DNA from 2 places in the Paraburkholderia sp. GAS448 genome. Region 2 is predicted to be linked to the other one. Evidence: riboswitches for the same ligand, from Rfam matches in the RefSeq annotation. Region 2 holds a riboswitch; the other holds the start of a gene.
What was found. A riboswitch is a leader RNA that binds a small molecule or an ion and turns the genes downstream of it on or off. The one in region 2 is predicted to bind cobalamin.
Positions count from the first base shown of each region.

Region 1: it holds a riboswitch for cobalamin, as region 2 does, so the genes downstream of both, cobW (cobalamin biosynthesis protein CobW) here and P3T23_RS23675 (TonB-dependent receptor plug domain-containing protein) in region 2, are expected to answer to the same signal.

Region 1 is NZ_JBNDKT010000006.1:318,962-323,169, reverse strand. It holds gene cobN (cobaltochelatase subunit CobN) at 1-827, opposite strand, end outside; gene cobW (cobalamin biosynthesis protein CobW) at 834-1,907, opposite strand; cobalamin riboswitch at 2,125-2,396, opposite strand; cobalamin riboswitch at 2,490-2,716, shown strand; gene cobA (uroporphyrinogen-III C-methyltransferase) at 2,916-3,650, shown strand; partial or broken gene P3T23_RS14935 (cobalamin biosynthesis protein) at 3,647-3,946, shown strand; gene cobO (cob(I)yrinic acid a,c-diamide adenosyltransferase) at 4,055-4,208, shown strand, end outside.
Region 2 is NZ_JBNDKT010000013.1:156,061-160,268, reverse strand. It holds gene P3T23_RS23680 (FecCD family ABC transporter permease) at 1-345, opposite strand, end outside; gene P3T23_RS23675 (TonB-dependent receptor plug domain-containing protein) at 390-2,330, opposite strand; cobalamin riboswitch at 2,419-2,669, opposite strand; gene P3T23_RS23670 (ATPase) at 2,889-3,251, shown strand; gene P3T23_RS23665 (cell division protein ZapA) at 3,248-3,562, shown strand; RNA gene ssrS (6S RNA) at 3,673-3,854, shown strand; gene P3T23_RS23655 (EVE domain-containing protein) at 3,974-4,208, shown strand, end outside.

The sequences.
Region 1 (4,208 bases), on a different contig from region 2:
TCGATCGCCGACGCGGCGAACGCCGTCGTGTTCAGCACCAACGCCACGTCGTGCTGTGTGCACAGCTGCTGCAGCACGTCGCGGCTGACCGCGTCTTTCAGCGACGTGATCGCAAGCGGCAGCGGATTCAGGCCCTGTGCATCGAGCGCATCGATCAGCGCATCGAACACGGCCGTGTTCGCCGCCTGCAAATGCGCACGGTAAAAGAGGATCGCGACAACCGGCGCGCCGGGGTGCCAGCGCGCCTGCCAGTCTGCCACCGTGGGCACGTCGCGCGCGGGATGATAGAGCGCTGCCGCCGGCAAAGGCTGAGGCAGTGCGGGCTCATGCCCCCAGCCGAACGCGCGGAAGGCGATGAAGCGCAGGAACGCTTCCGCGTTTTGCGCGCCGCCTTCGCGCAGATAGCGCCACAGTTGATGGCATAGCGCGGCGTCCGCCGTGCTGCGCGCGAGCAGATTCGGATCTTCCTGCAGATCGCCGGAGAACATCGCGAGCAGCTGCTGCCTGCGCCCGGCGAGCGCGACCACCTGCTCGATGCCATAAGGCCAGTACGCCTCGCCGCCCAGGTGATCGACGATCACGACCTTCGCATGCTGCAACACGTCTTCGACGTAGAAATCCACCGATGCCGGCTGCCGCAGGAACGTCACGTTCGCGAGCCGCAGGCTCGGAAAATCCGCGCCCAGCCGCGGAACGACGCTGGCCAGCAGGGACAGCGTGGTATCGGCCGAACTGAGCACGACGATGTCCGCCGGCTGCTGGTCGATCCGTATGACGCCGGCGGTATCGTCGACGAAGCCCCCCGGCGTGGTGCGCAGCAGATGCATACCGCGTTATACCTGTTGCGGCTCGGCGCTCAGCGCGACCGTCAGCGCCTGTTGCAGCGTCGCCTGATCGAGGTCTTCGCCGATCAGCACAAAGCGGCTCGCTACCGCCTCACCGGCCTGCCAGCGACGATCGAAGTAACTGTCGAAGCGACGCCCCACGCCCTGAACGACGAGCCGCATCGCCGCTCCGGGCAAGGCCGCAAAACCCTTCACCCGGTAGATCGTGTGGTTCTCGACCAGCCCCTGCAATGCTGCGATAAGCGCTTCACGCGACGACACCTGCGCCTGAACGACAACGGAATCGAAATCGTCGTGGTGGTGATCGGGATCGTCTGCGGACCCGTGATGGTCGTGACGCAGATGAATCGTGTCCTCCGAAGCCGACTCGAGCCCGAGCAACGCGTGCAGATCGAGCTGCCCCCTATGCGCACGCACCACCTTGACCTCAGGCGGAATTTCTTCGCGAATCAACATTTCGGCCGCAGCGAGTTGCGCATCGTCAAGCAGATCGGTCTTGTTGAGAATCACCAGATCGGCGGCGGACAACTGGTCTTCGAACAGTTCATGCAGCGGCGATTCGTGGTCAAGATTCGGGTCGGCCTTGCGCTGGGCATCGACTGCCTGCGGATTCTCCGCGAACTGGCCGCTCACTGCGGCAGGCCCGTCGACTACCGTGACCACTGCGTCGACGGTGAAGCTGTTCTTGATCTGCGGCCAGTTGAATGCCTGCACGAGCGGCTTGGGCAACGCAAGGCCGGACGTTTCAATCAGCACGTGGTCGATCTGGCCTCGACGCTCAACCAGTCGCTCCATGACCGGGAAGAATTCCTCCTGCACCGTGCAGCACAGGCAGCCGTTCGCCAGTTCGTACAGTTGCCCTTCCACCTCGCGGCCTTCCTCGTCGCAACCGATGCCGCAACCCTTCAGGATCTCGCCGTCGATCCCCAGTTCGCCGAATTCGTTGACGATCACCGCGATCCGGAGTCCGCCCGCGTGTTGAAGAATGTGCCGAAGCAAGGTGGTTTTGCCGCTGCCGAGGAAGCCCGTGACGATCGTTACGGGAATTTTGCGCGTCTGCATCCTGACTCCAGGGTGGTGGACTGTTTGAAGGATGAAGCCCCGAACTTCACCGGATGCCCGCCCGCAACGCCCTGCGGCATGCTCACGCCGCGATGCGACAGTCGCAACGTCAGACGATCGTCGGGCAACACGCGGGGACGAAATACGGCCTTACGGAAACAACCGGAAGCTCAGTGAATTCGTGGACTATCTGGACCATGCGCCGCATCCCCGCGGCGCCAACCCGTATTTTCTGGCCGGTATCCGGGCTCGCGAAAACGCCGCTTCGCCTTCCCGCGCATTCGACATCACGCGCAGTGGACAGATGCCTGCCTGTCAGGTCATGACGTGCACGCATTGAAGCCAGCTTTGCATCGTTTTCACGATGCCTTCGCTTACCGTTGCGGGGGCAGCACAGGTTGGCCCGATCCGTGCAGGACAGGCTCCCTGTTTCCCGTTTAACTGCGTGCACAGAGCGTGCACGCGAGCACCAGAGTGCGTGGGAGTGTAGGCTCCGTCAACCCCGACGTCAAGAAAACGCCCTGCCTGAAGGGAACTGAGGGCAACTGAAGACCCCTGCAGCCTGCGCTGGGCAAAGCCGTGCTATCGTATGCGCGCGTTTGGTGCCCGCACGTGCGTTCGCATGTGCAGTTAAACGGGAAACAGGAAGCGCGGCAACGCGCCCGGCCTGTGCTGTCCCCGCAACGGTAAGCGGCCTGCGGACTTCGGTCCGCGCATGTCATTCAACGCCACTGTCTGCGTCTGGCAGCCGGGAAGGCGAATGGCATGAGGTCGTCAGCCCGGATACCGGCCAACGCAAGGGGCGACCGTCGCTTTTCGCCGAACGCCGGATCCGCGGGGGACGGAACCTGGTGCCTGAGCGCGACCGGCCGCGCGCGCGAGACGCGCCGTCGTTGCGCATGACGTGTGGCATCGCATGACCCATTCATTTTCCGGGCTCGTCCTTGTGACGGCCCTCCCGCTCCCGTCTCCCACCAACATGGCGCGGCGAGCGCCGTGCTGCCCGCGATGAGCCGCGCCTGGCTGATCGGCGCCGGCCCCGGCGACGTCGAGTTGATGACACTGAAGGCAACGCGCGCGCTCGGCGAGGCCGACGTCGTACTCGTCGACGATCTCGTGAATCCCGATGTCCTGCAGTTCGCGCGGACCGACGCCGAGGTCGTGTACGTGGGCAAGCGCGGCGGCCAGCCATCGGCCTCGCAGGCCGACATTGTCGCCACGATGCTTGCCCATCTGCGCGCCGGGCGCAGCGTCGCACGACTGAAAGGCGGTGACCCGTTCGTCTTCGGCCGTGGCGGCGAAGAGCAACAGGCGCTGCGGGCCGAAGGCATTCAGGTCGAAATCATCAACGGCATTACGGCGGGCATCGCGGCGCCGGCAGCGATCGGCATCCCTGTGACGCACCGGGATCACGCGCAGGGCGTCGTGTTCGTCACAGGTCATGGCGCGGGCAGCAGCGAGCCGGACTGGAACGCGCTGGTCGCCACACGCATGACGCTCGTCGTCTATATGGGCATGCGTCGCCTGAACGAGATCGTCACGGCGCTGTTACAGGCCGGGATGGATCCGCAAACGCCATGCGCCGCGATCGAATCGGCGACGCGCCCCGAGCAGCGCCATGTGCTCGCCCAACTCGATACGCTCGCGGGCCACGTGGCCAGCGCCGGACTCGGTTCGCCCGCGATTGTCGTGATCGGCGGTGTGTCGGCGCACGGCATCCCATCGGCGAGCCACGATCGATGAAGACGCTCACCGTAGGCATCGGTTGCAGGCGGCTGACTTCGGCGCGACAGATCGAGGCGGCGGTGAGGGTAGCGCTCGCGGGCATACCGTTCGACAACATTCGCGAGGTTGCGACGATCGAATCGAAAGCAGAGGAGCCTGGGTTAATCGAATTCTGTGCGCGTCATGCCCTTCCGTTGCGAAGGTTTACGCGCGAGCAGATCGCCGGGTTTGGCGCGGTGCCGACGCCCTCTCACACAGTTCGCGGGCTCGCAGGCGTCGACGGCGTCTGTGAGCCCTGCGCGCTTCTCGCTTCTCCCGACTCGATATTGATCGTCGGCAAAACGGTGGTCGACGGCGTAACCGTCGCGATTGCCTCCATCACCACATCATCATCACACAGGATCCCGGCAACAGGAGACGCCATGAAAACAGATCTCGAATCCCATCAACGCATGACGCAGCGCCGCCGCGAAGGCCACGAAAAGAAGCAGGCCGCAGCAACCGTCGAGAAAGGTCTGCTGATCGTCAACACCGGCACTGGCAAGGGCAAGACCACGGCCGCCTTCGGCATGGCCG
Region 2 (4,208 bases):
GCCGCCAGACACGCCTAGCACGTACGGTTCGGCGAGCGGATTGCGCAGCAGCACCTGCAACAGGGCACCGGCAACGGCGAGCAATGCGCCGCACGCGAATCCGGCAAGCGCGCGCGGCAGGCGCAGGCTGCGGACGATTTCACCCGCGAGATCCGTCGATGCCAACTCGCTGCTGCCATGCCACGGCAGCAGCGCAGCCAGCACGCGCACCGGCGAGACGGGCACGCTGCCAAGCATGAGCGATGCGACAAACACGAGGAACGCCAGCACGCCGAGCACGAGCCAGATCGCGGCCGCGCGCTTCGCGGTCATGCCGGCAACGGTGCGTAGTGCGAGGCGACTCATGGGCGTGGTTTCAGAAGACACGATGGCTCAGTACACCATGCGCATCACTGCTGCTGCCAGCCGAGCGTGAGCCAGGCGCCGCGTCGTGGCGTGTTGTATGTGTAGGCCAGTTCATAGTCCTTGTCGAAGAGATTCTGGATCTGCGCGGCCACGTACCACGCCTTCGTGATGTTGTAGCGCGCGGAGAGGTTCACTACACCATAGCCGCCGAGGGTATTGCCGGTATCGTCGCGCTCGCCACTTACGATCCACTCGCCGCCCACGCGCCATCCTGCAACGTCGCGGTTCGCCGAGAGCGATGCGAAGCGGCGCGCGCGCCGGTTCAGATCGGTGTTCGTGTCTTCGTCGACGGGATTCTGCACCGTCAGCGAAGCACGCACGTCAGTCTTGCCCAGATGGCCGCTCCACGATCCTTCGAGCCCCTGCACCTTCGCCCGCCCGACGTTCTGCGCGACATACACGCCCGGCGTGACCTGTTGATATTCGATCAGGTTCGTATGGCGCGTCTGGAACGCGGTCAGTCGCAACACGCCCAGGGCATCCGATGCGTACTGCAACGCCGCTTCAATCGAATGACTGTGTTCCGGCTGGATGGACGGATTGCCGCTCTCCGGAAAGTACAGATCGTTGAAGGTCGGCGCGCGGAATGCATCCGACCAGCTTGCGGTCACCTTCCAGTGCTCGTTCAGATCGTAGCCATAGCCGAGATAGTAACTGTTCGCGCCGCCGAAATCGGAGTACTGGTCGCGCCGCACGTTTGCCTGGAACTGGCTGCCGCCGAAGCGCCCCGTATAGCCGATAAACCCGGAGTCCACGTGACGGTCGGGCGCGCCGTACTCATCCGAATCGAGGCTCTGGTCGAGATGCTCGTAGCCTGCCTGGACCTTCTGCTGCGGCGCGAACGTGAAATCGTTCTGCCACGTGTACTGATGGTTGTCGGTGTTGAAGTGGTCGGTATAAAGGCCGTTCAACGCCGTGGTGCTGCGATCGTTGCCCGTCGCGACGACGAAGTGCGTCGTCCACCAGTCGGTCACGCGACCGTTCGCGAATACCGAAGCCTGCTGAATCCTGCTGTATAGATTGTTGAGATCGGTGGGCGCGCCGAACGGATCGTCGAAGCTGTCGTTGCCGTTCGACTGGAAATAGCGGATGCCCGCGTCCCACCTGTCGTTGAATGTGTGGCGCAGCGATGCCGAGATGCTTTCGTTCAGATAGCCATTGGCGTTCGGATTGACCGGCGCGAGCGCGGGATCGATCGACGAAAAGCCGTCGGTTTTTGTCCGCGCGAGCGACAGGCTGAAGGTCGTCGCGCCGTCCCTGTCGAGCGCACCGTTCACACCGGCCTGCTGGCTTTGCGTGTGATAGCTGCCATAGCCGACGGAGAAATTGAAGCGCGGCGGATGATCACCGCCGTCCTTCGTGAACACCTGCACCACGCCGCCAATCGCGCCGGAACCATATAGCGCCGACACATTGCCGTTCACCACTTCGACGTGATCGACCTGATCGAGCGGGATCTGCTCGATCTGTGCACTACCGAGGCTGACCGAATCGACACGCACACCATCTATCAACACGAGCGACTGCTGTGCCGAAGCGCCCCGCAGGAACAGACTCGCGGACGAACCCGGGCCGCCATTGCGCACGATCTGCGCGCCGGGCGCGAGTTGCAGCAAACCCGGCAGATCGCGCGCCGTGGTGTCGGCGATGTCCTGCTGGTCGAACCGCGCGGTCTGAGGGATCGCGTCGGCGAGCGGCTGCGGGCCGCGCTCCGCAGTCACGACGATCGGCGTGAGCGTGGTGCTGGCGGGCTTCGTGGCGGGAGCGGCCGTTGTGCTGGCGGTTGCAGTGTCGCCGGGCGCAGCCGACGGCGCCGTATCCTGCGCAAGCGCAGGCGCTTCATCCGTCGTTGCGGGCAAGGCCTGCGCGCCGAGCGGCAAGCCGGCCACGGCGAGTACTGCCGTGCCGGCGATGGGCGTGTACATCCGGTTGATTCCTGTGGATAGCGTGCCTGGCCTGCTTCCCCGCAAGCCGATGCGTAACAGGGCGGTCCGCCGGCGTGAAGCCACGCAGACGACGCCCCTCACTCTGGCCGGTATCCGGGCTGGCGACACATCGACCCGCCTTCCCACGCACGAATAGCGCAGTGGCATCGCGCGCCTCGCTGGAGGCGCGCCCAGGTCGACCTGCATGACATCATGCGGTCGCTTACCGTTGCGGGGGCAGCACAGGTTGGCTCGTCCTGGCGGACGCGGCTTCCTGTTTCCCGTTTAACTGCGCACGATGTGAAAACGCGCGCGGGCACCAAAGTGCCGCAAGTGTAGGAGCGGCCTCCTGGGGCGTCAAGAAAGGTCGATTCCTGCAATTCGCGTGCGCACGTCGCGTGCAATGCGAGCAAAATTTCTGCATGCCACAGGCACGAAACTCGCTCGAAACACGCATAAAACAGGTATAAAGCAGAGCTGTTACGTCTCGAAACGAGACAATTGTCGGAAGCTGTCACATTCCGCGCTAAAATGCCGTGTCTTTAGAGGACGCAGCACATGCTCACCGAACTCGAAACACTCTCACAGAATATTGGCCGGCTGATCGAAATCAGCCAGCGTCATCACGAAGCGCGTCGCGCGCTTGAACAGCAGCTCGCCGACGCTCGCGCAGAATGCGAAGCCGCGCGTGCCGAGCTCGAGCAGATGCGCGAAGAGCGCAACGCGCTGCAGGCGGAGCGCGATACGCTTTCATCGAAGATCGACGACGCCCAGGTGCGCCTGAACGCGATCCTCGAAAAACTCCCGCGAGCGAAAGCTCACGCCGAGCCGGACAATCAACTTGATCTGCTCGCGTCGTCGCAGCAGGAAGTCGAAACTGAAGCCGGCGGCGACGTCACCCGCCACGGAGAAAACGCATGACCGCAAAGCAGATCGAAGTCTCGATCCTCGGCCAGCCCTATCGTCTCGCCTGTTCGCCGGAAACCGAAGCCGCGCTGCTCGAAGCCGTTGCGCGCGTCGATGCAGAGATGTCGAAGATCCGTTCGACCAGCAACGTTCGCGGCCAGGATCGCATTGCCGTCATGGCTGCGCTGTCGCTGGCATCGGAACTGCTTAAGCTGCAGGCTAGCGTACGTCATGGAGAATCATTTCCCGCCGAAGAAATCCGGCGTACAATGCACTCAATGAACGAACAGCTGGGCGCAGTGATCCAGCAGTACGGTGTGCAGTAAAAGTTATTCAGAGGCAGGCCATCTGGAACATCGGGCCCGCTTCGGATTCAGAGCAGTTCGCGAGGTCACCCGAGGTAACCTCGAGCGTCTGGATCCAGTCAGTTTTGTCAGCTTCCCTGCCTGGTTCGCCAAGGTCATATATTCCTTGAACCAATGCCATGTGCACGGTTGCGGAAATTTGCAGCACGGGTGTGCGCGTCACTCCGTCTGATGTACCCGAAGTGCTGCTAACTGCGACCAATTCTGAACTCCCGGTTCAGGATGCCGGCCTAGCGGCTATGGCGGGGACCTATTCAACGGCATCGGACAATCGTCCGATGCCGTTTCCGTTTGTAGTGTTCCTTCCGCATCGCTAGCGCCGCGTCACGCATTGCGCTTATCCTGTGTTCTTCTCAACGTTCAAATCGACTCATGCGCTACTGGCTAATGAAGTCCGAACCGGACGAAGCAAGCATCGACCACCTCGCCAACGCCCCTCGGCACACCCTCCCCTGGACGGGCGTGCGCAACTATCAGGCGCGCAACTTCATGCGCGACATGATGCAGGTGGGCGACGGTGTTCTCTTCTATCACTCGAGTTGTCCGGAGCCGGGCATCGCCGGGATTGCCGAGGTATCGTCGACGGCCTACCCCGACCCTACCCAGT